3 regions of the Cytobacillus sp. OWB-43 genome follow, and region 3 is predicted to be linked to each of the others. Evidence: predicted binding sites of a transcription regulator. Region 3 holds the regulator's gene; each other region holds the start of a gene.
The links. The regulator LexA, encoded in region 3, represses DNA repair genes until DNA is damaged. The targets are predictions, from matches to a motif close to CGAACATATGTTCG.

Region 1: U9M49_RS07755 (DNA polymerase thumb domain-containing protein) is a predicted target of LexA. The motif match lies at 2,695-2,708, and genes of this name have one in related genera.
Region 2: U9M49_RS11885 (DUF6434 domain-containing protein) is a predicted target of LexA. The motif match lies at 2,128-2,141, and genes of this name have one in related genera.

Annotation. Positions count from the first base shown of each region.
Region 1 is NZ_JAYEFF010000001.1:1,584,903-1,589,187, reverse strand. Features, by position in the region: gene U9M49_RS07770 (MBL fold metallo-hydrolase) at 1-306, shown strand, start outside; gene U9M49_RS07765 (SDR family oxidoreductase) at 311-1,105, shown strand; gene U9M49_RS07760 (NADH-dependent flavin oxidoreductase) at 1,191-2,306, shown strand; gene U9M49_RS07755 (DNA polymerase thumb domain-containing protein) at 2,775-4,034, shown strand; gene U9M49_RS07750 (YolD-like family protein) at 4,058-4,285, shown strand, end outside.
Region 2 is NZ_JAYEFF010000002.1:428,681-432,965, reverse strand. Features, by position in the region: gene U9M49_RS11895 (hypothetical protein) at 1-125, shown strand, start outside; gene U9M49_RS11890 (IS1595 family transposase) at 516-1,523, shown strand; gene U9M49_RS11885 (DUF6434 domain-containing protein) at 1,524-2,093, opposite strand; gene U9M49_RS11880 (DUF2798 domain-containing protein) at 2,953-3,393, opposite strand; gene U9M49_RS11875 (MerR family transcriptional regulator) at 3,801-4,285, shown strand, end outside.
Region 3 is NZ_JAYEFF010000001.1:609,273-613,557, reverse strand. Features, by position in the region: gene U9M49_RS03110 (DUF896 domain-containing protein) at 1-224, opposite strand, end outside; gene U9M49_RS03105 (recombinase family protein) at 697-1,362, opposite strand; gene U9M49_RS03100 (LysM peptidoglycan-binding domain-containing protein) at 1,377-1,709, opposite strand; gene lexA (transcriptional repressor LexA) at 1,841-2,488, shown strand; gene U9M49_RS03090 (DUF4257 domain-containing protein) at 2,685-2,969, shown strand; gene U9M49_RS03085 (hypothetical protein) at 3,694-3,879, opposite strand.

The sequences.
Region 1 (4,285 bases), 980 kb from region 3:
TTAAGCCGTTATCCGCTTGCACTTGTATTGCCAGGTCATGGAGAAGTCTTCACAAATGTAAATGAAATCATTCCTCAACGAAAAAAAGCACAGCATGAACGTGCGATGAAGGTCAAGAAATGGCTCATGGAAGAATCAATGACGGTCTTTGATATATGTAAACGCCTTTTTCCGAAAGCTTACAAAATGCAATTACCTCTTACGGTATCTGAAACAATCGGTCAGCTCGACTATTTGCTTGCGATGGGGGAAGTAAATGAGTATAAGAAGGACGGTGTGTCTTTCTATAGTAGCCAAATGAGGTGATAAAATGGTAAAAGATTTACATGGAAAGAACATTATTATTACAGGTGCATCAGGTGGGATAGGTGAAAAGATGGCAAGGCTTTGTGCGGAAAGAGGAGCCAATCTTGCTTTAGTGGCTAGAAGGACAGATAAGTTAGCTGCAATGAAAGAAGAGCTTGAGCAACGCTATTCTATTGATATTTATACATTTTCTTTAGATGTCTCTAATATGGAAAAGGTAGAGGAAGTTTTCCCATTGATTCTCGAACGGTTTAAGGTAATCGACGTCCTTGTGAATAATGCGGGATACGGCATTTTCACTTATGCTCATGATGCAGATATGAAAGAAGTAAAAGGCATGTTCGATGTGAATGTACTGGGTTTAATTGCTTGCACTCAGCAAGTATTGCCAAAAATGTTAGCGACCAAAAGCGGGCATATTATCAATATCGCTTCACAAGCTGGAAAAATTGCCACGCCGAAATCAAGTACCTATTCTGCAACCAAACATGCAGTATTAGGTTATTCTAATAGCCTAAGGATGGAAGTTGCTTCTCAAGGTGTGTATATTACAACAGTGAACCCAGGTCCAATTGAGACGAATTTTTTTGATATTGCCGATAAAGAAGGCACATATGTGAAAAATGTTCAGCGATATATGTTAAAGGCGGAGTATGTTGCGCGAAAAGTTGTTGATGTGATGTTGACGCCAACAAGAGAGGTCAATCTCCCAAGGTGGATGAATTTAGGAAGTAAAGTATTTGCCATTGCTCCCAGATTATTTGAATGGGCTGGACGCGGTGTGTTTAATAAAAAATAATGTTTCAAGTTGAATGGTTTGCATCGGGCTGTTTTTATCTATATGGTGAAATCGTGAAGATATTTATAGAGAAAAGGTGATAGATATGAAAGCAAAATTTGAACCATTATTTGAATCCTATACATTTCCTAACGGTGTGACAGTTAAAAATCGACTTGCACTCGCACCGATGACACATTATTCTTCTAATGAAGATGGCTCTATTTCGGAAGAAGAATTAGTCTTTATTAAGGCCCGTGCAAAGGATTTAGGTACAGTTATTACTGCTTGCGCCAATGTAACACCAAATGGTAAAGCTTTTCCTGGTCAACCGGCTATTTACGATGACCAATTTATTCCTGGTTTAAAAAAACTAGCCGAGACAGTTCAACAAGAAGGGGCAAAAGCGGTGATACAAATTCATCACGGCGGCATTTCATGTCCCTCTGAACTTGTTCCCGATGGTGATGTTGTATCTGCATCAAATATCGATCGTGATAACCAAAAGGCTCGTGCCCTATCGACAGGGGAAATTGAAGAAATTATCGAAGCTTTTGGAGAAGCAACGAGAAGAGCAATTGAAGCAGGTTTTGATGGAGTAGAAATTCATGGTGCAAACGGGTATTTAGTACAGCAGTTTTATTCCCCTTATACGAATAACCGTACGGATGAATGGGGTGGATCCGTAGAAAATCGGATGAAGTTTCCATTGGCTGTTGCGGAAGCTTGCCAAAAAGCGATTGATAAGCATGCAAAGAGACCATTTATTTTCGGTTATCGCTTCTCACCTGAAGAGCCGTCGACACCTGGTTTAACAATGACTGAAACCTTTCAACTAGTGGATGCCTTATCAAATCTTCCATTCGATTATTTGCACATTTCCCTTATGCATGCACTATCTACTCCTCACCGCGGGGCGGATACAGAGCGCACAAGAATTGAGCTGGTGAATGAAGTAATTAACGGACGCGTTCCGTTGATGGCCGTTGGAAAAGTGAATTCACCTGATGATGCATTAGCTGTTAGAGAACGAAATATCCCGCTTATTGCTATAGGTAGAGAATTGCTCATTTCACCAAGATGGGCTGCATATATTCAAGAAGATCGTCTTGAGAAAATAGAATATGCCCTGAATTTAAAAGAAAGAGATAAATATGACATTCCGAACGGATTATGGGAAGTGATCCTAGCTGCAGAAGGTTGGGTCCCATTTACTCGCTAGGAATCTTTAGAAAACAGGAACATGAACAATTTGTTCTTGTTTTTTTTGTGTCTTATTTTGGTTACAAAAGAGATTTGCTCGTATAAACCGTCAAAGAAGCGGAGCAACACTGATTTTTTCGACTATCCATTAAACATTCCCGTTAAATAACAGGCATGTCAAATAAAAGAGGAAAAGCTGGGACTTTTTTTGATTATAGATTTAGGTAAAATATCATAATATGTCGAATATTTATACATAGAATAATGGAAGGAGCAGCCTTCTGCTGTACAAGAGTTTGTTTTACCCATAGTCCATCTCATCTAATGATAGAGCTATTCTTATTTAATCCCAGGTTTTGTCTAGGCAGTCGAATATAAGAAATTCGTCGTAAAATTTCCATTGAAAGAGAACGTATATTCGGTTAATATTATGGGTATAAATAAACGGAACATAAGTTCCTATTTTATAGTGGGAAGAGGCAATCTAATGGTTGATTATAGTGTAATGCCAAAACAACAAATTTTATGTATAGATATGAAGAGCTTCTATGCCAGTTGTTCAGCTGTTATACGGGGATTAGATCCAATGGAATGCTATCTTGTAGTGGCGGGAAATCATGATCGTAAAGGTAGTGTCATTCTTGCTGCTTCACCGAGAATGAAGAAAGAATTTGGCATAAAAACAGGGTCGCGGCTATTTGAAGTACCCAATGACCCGCGCATTATTATTGAAGAGCCAAAGATGGCTACGTATTTACGTGTCTCTATGGAAATTACACGTGTATTTCATCGCTATGTACCAAAAGAGGCTGTGCACACTTATAGTGTCGATGAAAGTTTTATTCGTATTGACGGAACAGAACATATATGGGGTGACGCCTATACGATTGCCCAAAAGATAAAAGATGATATCGAAAGGGAATTTCAACTACCTTCATCTGTTGGAATTGGTCCTAATATGTTAATGGCAAAGCTTTGTCTTGATTTAGAAGCAAAGAAGGCTGGTATTGCTGAGTGGACTTATGAGCAGATAGAAGAAAAGCTTTGGCCGATTTCTCCATTAAGTCAAATGTGGGGTATAGGTAGTAGAATGGAGAAAAATTTGAACAGTATGGGCATTTTCACGGTTGGTCAGCTTGCCCATTTTAATCTAACTACACTAGAAAAAAAGTTTGGTATTATGGGCAATCAGCTATATTATCACGCATGGGGAATAGATTTGTCAGAAATCGGTGCTCCGATTTTACAAGGTCAAATTAGCTTTGGGAAAAGTCAAATCTTGCTTCGAGATTATACTGATAGAGAAGAAATCAAGCATGTTGTTTTAGAGATGTGTGAGGAGGTTGCAAGAAGGGCGCGCACACATCGTAAGGCTGGAAGAACCGTTCATTTTGGGCTTGGATATAGCAAGGATGAGTTTGGTGGTGGATTTTATCGTTCTCGGACAATGGAGGAGCCGACAAATGTAACAATGACCATTTATCATGTTTGTTTAGCTTTATTAGATGAACATTATAACGGCAAAACGGTTCGGAAGATTACTATTTCTCTTGGACAAATAACCGATGATCACGAGTATCAGCTTAGTTTATTTGATCAAAACGGCTTTAACAAGCGCAAGCTCGGCTATACCGTCGATCGCATTCGTGCCCGCTTCGGATCTGCTTCCTTATTGCGAGCGGTTTCTTATACCGATGCAGGTACAGCGAGACATAGAGCAACACTTGTCGGTGGCCATAAAAAATAGTAATGAGAAAGAAGGAATAAGTGATGCTTCGTGATCGTGGGAATAAGAAATGGGTTTCAATGATGCTACCGGAACATGTCAAGCTTTTAAGAGAGTATGATGAAAGTCACCATAAACAAACTAAACCTCAGTTAGATGAACAACAATATGAACAGTTCGATGAGGTGATTAGCGAGGCCATGGCGTTTCATACTTTGTTAACATTTACCTTGTTCCGTCGAGGAGAACAAGTGACTATTTCCGGTCGCATT
Region 2 (4,285 bases), on a different contig from region 3:
CTTCCGTAAAAGGAAGCCTTAGAAGAATCCATAAATTTACGAAACCTTTTAAAAAGCACAACTATATAGAAATGATTGAAGAAGAAGCTAAATTTTTGCTAGAAGATAAATGCCCAAATGAGTAAATCTCCTCAGGAGGTCTAGAGTAAAGTGGGAGAGTGGAAATAATTGTATAATAAGATAATGGAATATAATCGATAGGAACCTGGAAGGATGGAGGTAATAAGATGAGCATTTAAATAGAATATAGTAACACAGCTTTAATATTGACCTATCAGGTCTTACGACGATTACCTCTTTTAGGAAAACAATCAAAATTCCTTACAATGTGATTGAAGAAGTGCAGACTGGAAGTTTCAAGTTCCCCTTAACAGCAATTAAAAGAACAGGTATTACTACAGTCGGTCATAAAGCAGTGCTTTTCATTATTAATAAGGCTGTTTTCGTATAGATTGTTGCTTTCTTGACCATACTTATAAAGGGTTGATAAATGGGGTTTAAGGAGGCGTTCAAGTATGTGGAAAGATGTATATGAAGAGTTCAGCGAACTAACCAAATCAGAGCAAATGGCTTTATTTAATGCTATGAAACAGGATTTATTTCCAGACGAACCAGATAAGATTAATAAACTACTCAAAAGCATTCGTGAAGCCCGATTTGCTTCTGGTTTAGGGTGCGTTCATTGTGGAAGTACATCTGTAAAAAGAAACGGTAAATATCGTTCAAGACAACGCTATCTGTGTAATGATTGCGGAAAGTCCTTCAACGATATGACGAATACACCATTTTCAGGCTCTCGCTACCCTGAAAAGTGGATAAAATACATTGAACTAATGGTCGAAGGTTACACCCTACCGAAAATCGCTGAACGCTTAAAAATTCATATATCAACTGCATTCTATTGGAGACATAAAATCCTGAACGCATTAGGAAGTCTTGGTTTTAATCAACTGCAAGGTATCGTTGAAAGTGACGAGACCTTCTTTCGAGAGTCTATGAAGGGTCGTGAAATTACCCATAGAAAAGCCAAGAAACGTGGAGAAAAGGACAAGAAAAGAGGGATTTCTAATCTTAAAATAGCAGTTGTCGTGGCACAAGACCGAAATGGTAATATGATTGCTCGGAAAGCAGGAACAGGTCGTGTAAAGGCAGAAGAAATTGATACTGTGATAGGTGAGTATATTCACCCGTCTGCTTTGTTATGTACAGATACAGCAACTAACTACAAGAAATTCGCCAAACTAAAAGGATTACAACACGAAACAGTTAATGAAAGCCAAAAACAACGGGTGAAAAAAGGCATATACCATATTCAACACGTCAATAACTCTCATAATCGTTTGAAAGGTTGGATGGAACGTTTTCAAGGGGTGGCAACCAAATACTTAGATAATTACCTCAACTGGTTTCGTTGGCTTGAAATAGGCAAACAAATAGCATTTGATGAACGAGTCAAACAAATGCTTGTTTCTGCCTGTCGAAAATCAAGTCACACCACAATAGAAATGTTGAGATGTGCTTAACTAATTATTAGACGTATATTTATTGCTTCCAGGGAGTTTTTTGATGTTGTTCCACGCTTCAATCGCTTCCTCACGACTTTTTCCTTGATTATTAGAGTCGGCAAAAAAATCACGAATAAATTGATTGTATTCAAATTGAGGAGCGATTTTTTTCTTGTACAATGGGTTTTTCTTTCGTTCTTCTTCTTTATACCAAGCATCTACAACATCTCGATACGTTTTTCCAATGTTAGTTTTAAAATAGTTTTGGATATAGGTAGAAAAATGAAAATTAGGGATAACTGTCTTGAAAAAGGCTCTTACATTTTGACTACAACGATGGTTTTTCGAAATGACTGTATCAAGACTTAAATCGACCTGTGGTTCTGACTTACTATTCACCTTTGATTTTCTAATTGGCTTTTTTATCTCTCCTGTTCGAAGAAATGTTTCAATTCTATCGGAAATCTCTATTTTTGAACCAGAAGCACTTATTCCATTTTCTCTGCAAAAAGATTGTAATTCTTCCTTTAACCAATAGAAATCTTTAAAACTATCTACACTAATATCTTTTGTTAGATTTGGTCTCATATTCTACACCTCAATATTCACTTATTTCTATTATAGAACAATTGTTCCTGTTAATCAAAAATAATCATAAGCAAAAACAACAAAGTTTACGAAAACAGCCATTAATAAAAAGAAATATTTTATCCTATTAAAACGAAGAACAAGTAGTACTCCTCGTTTTAATACTTTGAATTTGATAGGTGAGTGATTGAAAAAGGTGATCCAAAACAACTAGAGAAAAGCTTCGTGATGCGCTGTGGTCATATGAATAAATAAAAGTACTGTTTATTAAAGTAACAATCTATCAACTTAGAGAATGGGCAATGATAGATCTAAAGGTAGGAGGATGAATTTGAATAGGATTATTAGTATTATACTTGCCATAGTATTTTTTGCTTTTCTCTTTGGATATGAACCTATACAACTTATTTTTGAAGATGTATTTGCATTGATGTACCCATTTTTAATCTTACTAGGCCTTATCACATTAATCATTATCCTAGGGGTGTTTATAAAATAGGTCTGAAGATATTATTCTATCTCTATAATAGTATACGGTGCTTTAATATGTAACAGCTAGGATATAAGTATTCTAGTTAAGGATTGATCCGGATGATTAGGAGTGTGAAACATTTTGATTAATATCCTTATATGAAGAGAATAGAGGAATGGAGCAAAAGACATTCGACTCCCTGAGGGAAATAGAGGGGAATTTGAGACCCCACAGGTATTGCAGAGAAGGCTCAAGCGTTCCCTCCCCGTGGAAAGCGAATGTCTGTAGTGAAATGGAACGGACTTTTTTACAATTGATTTTTTATAGATTACAATTTGTTTTTGTTCGTTTTGAAGTTAGGTCATTTAGTTTTGCTCCACCCTGTTTTTATCCATTCAGTTCGGGTTTTTGTATGGCCGGTTTTATATATTTACATAGTAATTTCCTCGAGATAGGGCCAACGATTAATAACTGTGAAGGAAGGGCAACAATAATATTTAAGGCTAATGTCTTTAGATAAGCGGTAAAAATAGAACCTTCAATCCCTGTTGTTATCAAGGTCAAGATGATTCCGTATGCTGACATGATGGCAACCATTATAGGAACCATACAAAAAGCAAAAACAATAATAAAGTTGAATTCTTTTGATTGGTCATAAGGTAGAGACCTTGCAAGTTTGTGTGCGACTGGCTCAACGAAAGACTCTGCGATAAAAGCAACAATAAAAGTTATTGCAAATTGAATCAATGCACTACCTAAGCTATACGATGAAAAGCCGTGTAAAGCTGAGTTGTAAACGGACATGATTAAAACCATCCCAAAACACATGAATAGGCCAAAAATAAGGCCTTCTTTTTTATTACTAGGCAAATGAAAAACAACCTTTCTTTTAAGAGAATAAATGTAATTATATCGGTTCAAATTTTTCTTCATAAGTGACATATTTGTGAATTTTACTAAGAGATTTCATTTCCTTATATATCTTTTGGGGGTTTTTAAAGGTTATGAAATTAGTTTTGCTAGTTTAAAAATAAAACATATAAGTTTAACTAATAGGGCTCTCGTTAAAACCGTTCTTTTGAGGGCATTTTTCATTTGTCCATAGAAGGAGAGAAAATTGAAGTTGAGAAATTGTTTAATAAATAGCGATGGAAGCTTTCCATTACGAATTTGCTTTTTAACTAAATATTTAAAATTTATAAATAACTACTATATTGAATGTTGAGGAATATGTTATGGTAAAGTTACACAATGAAAAAATATTGCGAAATGAGAGGATGACCATTAAAAAGACTAAATATTGGACAGTTGGAGACTTATCAAAACTAACGGGGCTTACGTTTCGAACTTTACGATATTATGATCAAATTAGTTTATTATCTCCATCTGAATATTCCGAATCTGGACATAGGTTATATGATGAGGAAGACATTTTAATTTTATTTCAAATTCTTACTCTGAAAGATTTGGGGTTATCACTCGAAGAGATTAAATCTACTTTGAAAGATGAAGATTACACACCTAAGAAAGTCATTAACCTTCATATAGAGCGGTTGAAAATTGCGATAAAAAATCAGGAAGGTCTTTTAAAAGAATTACAAAATTTATCTTCTCTTATGCAACTAGAACAACATATAACGTTTGATGATTTAGCCCAGGTCTTAATGATGAAAAAGAATGCAACCCCTACCCAGAGAAGAAGTAAAGCATTAACCTTTAA
Region 3 (4,285 bases):
AGTGGTTTATTTTGTTCACGTTTTAACTTCTCTGGTGTAACATCATTACCTTCAGGGTCAATAACAGTAACACCTTTTAATGTATTTAACATAGAAGCTCTAAACTTCTCTAAATATTCTTTTCTTAATTTAGATTGTTCCTTTGCTTCTGGTTCTGATAAACCTTCTGTTTTCGCTTTCTTAGCAAGCGAATTAATTCTCGCTAATTTTTCTTTTGAAATCATTGTGCTACACTCCTTCCCATCCAAAAAGTTCTTCATTCCATATGGAGAAGATACTTAATAGCCATATTACTAAATATGACTGCATTTTACAAGAAAGCAGTTTTACAATCATCTTTTGATTTTCATTTCAGACGCCAATAAGTTGGTATCGTATTGCTTTATTATTAGGTATGGCAATGTAGCAGTGTTCTCAACTTAAAAATGTGAGACTATTAATATAGGGAGCGTATGTATGTATGTATGTAAATAAGGGGAATAAGGGAATAATACTTTCACTAACAACTAACGTTAAATGAAAAAACACGGATGAATCCTCGGAAACAAATAACCATTCACAGTTCACTTGTCTGAACCCACGAACGATTGTAGGATCTTTTAGTATGCCTTTATCTTGCTTGGTATCAGTACTAATATTTCTTAGTTTTTAAGTTAAATTACAACTAATCAATCGACTTAACATATTATGCCTATATCATGATGATTCATTATCCATCTGCTCTATATCATCTATATATTCATTATACCTACGGTTTACTGTCGCTTTAGATATTTTATAACCAAAGCCTCTTAACGTTGCAGCAATTTCTGCAAAAGTAAGGTTATTTTGTCTCAATTTTACTATTTCTTCTATTGGTACCTCTATTCGTTCTCTTCCGTTTATATTTCCTTGGTTTTTTAAATTTTTTTCAGGTCGAAAGCCTTTTTGAACAGCTTTTTGCATCCCTCTTTTTATTTTTACATTATGTAGTTTTCTTTGATACTCTTCAACCATGCTAACAATTTGTAATACCATAGAATCAGAATCTGAAAGTTGCAATTCTCCATTATGGGCAATTGTATAAATCTTCCCATTTTCTTTAAGTATACAATGTAAGATGGCAATTTTAGCATTTCCTCTTCCAATCCTGGTTTCATCTTGAATAAGAACAGCCTCTGCTTGATTTTGTTTAAGTAACTCCAATAATTGCAACACACCAATTCTTTCTAAATCATAGCCACTTGCTTTCTCACGTATGACTTCAACTACATTCATATCCTTCATTCTCGCTAAATGTAAAAGTTCTTCTTCTTGTCTAGCAAGAGACGTTTCCTGGGTATCCTTCGTCGTACTCACCCTGCAATATATAATTACATTCATTCTCTTTCATTCCTTTAGTCTTCTAATATCACACTAGCTAAATTTGTTTCAGATATTATTTCACCATTTGTAATGGGAAGATATACCGTATCACCAGGATGTATTTTACCTAAATGTATATGATTAAATTCTTCTACCCAAGCAACAAAGTCTTTAGAAGACATATTATGGGCATCTTTAAACTCCTCCGCTATTTTCCATAAAGAATCTCCTTGTTTTACTTCAACTTTTACATATTCCTCCTGATTTGCATTACCAGTGTTCAAAAATAATAAGAAAACCATACCGAAACTAAAAGCGATAAGAATAATAGCATAACTATAAGAATTCCACAATTGTTTTATCATTAATTGCCACCCCTGAATAGAATATATGTTCGATTTAATAATTTTAGTATAATGCGAACATTTGTTTCTGTCAATAAGAAAATTCGAACTTATGTTTGTATCTATTTACTACTGATGGTATAATAATCTTAATGAAATTGACGAAGGTGCGTGATAGCGTGAAATTATCTAAGAGGCAGCAAGATATATTGAATTTTATAAAAGATGAAGTAAAACAAAAAGGTTATCCACCTTCCGTTAGGGAAATAGGTGAAGCTGTTGGACTTGCTTCAAGTTCAACCGTACATGGCCATCTAGCCAGACTAGAGAGTAAAGGTCTTATTCGTCGAGATCCGACAAAACCCCGTGCCATTGAGGTATTAAATCTAGAAGAGAGCAACCCAATACCTAAAGTGCAAACGGTGAACGTACCTATTATCGGTAAGGTTACTGCTGGTCACCCCATTACTGCGATTGAGAATGTTGAGGAATATTTCCCTTTACCTGAAAGAATGGCTCCGAGTGATGAAAATATCTTCATGCTTGAAATTATGGGAGAAAGTATGATTGAAGCTGGCATATTAGATGGTGATTATGTCATAGTCAAGCAGCAACAAACAGCAAATAATGGAGAAATCGTGGTTGCTATGACAGAAGATGATGAGGCCACCGTTAAGCGATTCTTTAAAGAGAAGAACTTTATCCGCTTGCAACCAGAAAACCCTACTATGGAGCCGATTATCTTGCACAATGTATCTATTTTAGGCAAAGTTATTGGTGTTTATCGTCAAATACATTAAAAAAGAGTGTCATTATTGACACTCCTTTTTAATAGTTTGCAATTATCTTTATATGTTACTCATACAATTATAAAATTTGAAAAATTCAGTAAAATAGAATCATTACATCGAGACAAAAATATATTATAATGAAATTTACACCAAGAATCAACCTAAGGTCGCAAAAAAATCTCGGCTTTAGGAGTGTGAAGGAAAAATGTTAATGAACATTCTCTTCGCTGCGTTGATTGGTGGAATTGTCGGTGTTGCAGGACATTTGCAGAGATTAGGCAAACTAGTCAAGCCACGGATGACGAAAAAATTCATTTATTTAGGGTTCTTAGAAGACATCTTACTAGGAGGACTGGCGGCCGTATTTGTCATTGTGACAACAACACCGGATTCCCCCACTGCTGTTTTCATCATCTCTCTCGTATCTGGTATGGGAGGTGAGGGTATCTTAAAATTATTAGATACCCTAAAAGTAAAAGATCAAGAATAAAATTTTATTCCGTTCTTATGAACGGTTTTTTGTTGTATATAACAAGAACAAATTTTATTTAGACAACTTCGCTTTTTACCTACTATTCTAGCGCTAGAAATACCCGCTTAAACAGTTCTATTTCACCTTTATGGAAGGGACATAACACATTTTCGTTTAACGTTTTGTGTTGCTTCTTAAATTGTAATATGTATGTCTTACACAGCCCATAGAACCACTCTCCTGAAGTACTGTTCATCCATTCAATACGAGCTAATGTTTTTAAATTTGATACCTACTACTTGACATGATGTTTTATGGGTAAATAAATATTAAAGCATTTTTCATGAAAACAAATAGCTAGGATGATTAAATGCCAATTATTCAATTGATTGGTAACTTGAACGACCTACTTCATCATACATACACCTTAAATTCAGTTCATAAATGAATCAATTGCCCCCCTTGATTTTACATACCCAATAACCCACAAGTACTAAATCGCTTAAAGTAACTATTTCTCATTGATTTCGACTATCCGCATCATTACTTATAATTTTTCTTCCTATTATTAATAAATAAATCTGTAGACAAACTCATTTAAGGAGTTTATCTACAGTCTGAAGCAGCCGTTAAAACGGTATTTGAAGATGCCTTTTAGTTTTAGCAATAGTTATTTTCCCATATATAAGCTTCCATTAAAACACAGTAAAAGCACTCTCAACTTACGGGGTTCCTAAGTTCCTTATACTTCAACTGCAACAATATCATCACAACAGATCGTAGTAATTCTTACACGAGCTTTCTTGTCACAACAACAATGATCGTGACGATCATCGTGACGATCACAGTCTGCTTTAGCTAGGAAGACTAAATTACCGCGAATATCGATAAACTCCCCGAACACATGGCCGCCACCTTTAAGAAACACTCTCACATCCTCACCACGGGAAACGTTCTTAAAGAACTCATCGCAGCCACAATCCTTATTGTCGTCTTTGCTGTAATTACCACAACCGTGATTGTTGTTGTCATATCCATATGAGTCTGAATATCTTGGTCTTCTTCCAAAAAAACAATTATTATATCCCATATCTCTTCCTCCTTTCTATCATTATGTTAATACTATATGTCGAGGGTATTGGAGGTGTACGGGCTATATCCCCCTGTTAAAAGACCATTTATTTTCTCTTTGTTTCTATCTTTTAATTTGCTATCCTATCCTAACTAAAATAAAGAAGCAGCCGTTATGGCTGCTTTGGTTGGACTCTTTTTAGTATCTAATAAAGAGATACCAAGTTGAATGTTAATACTCAACAGTTATACTCCTTGCATAC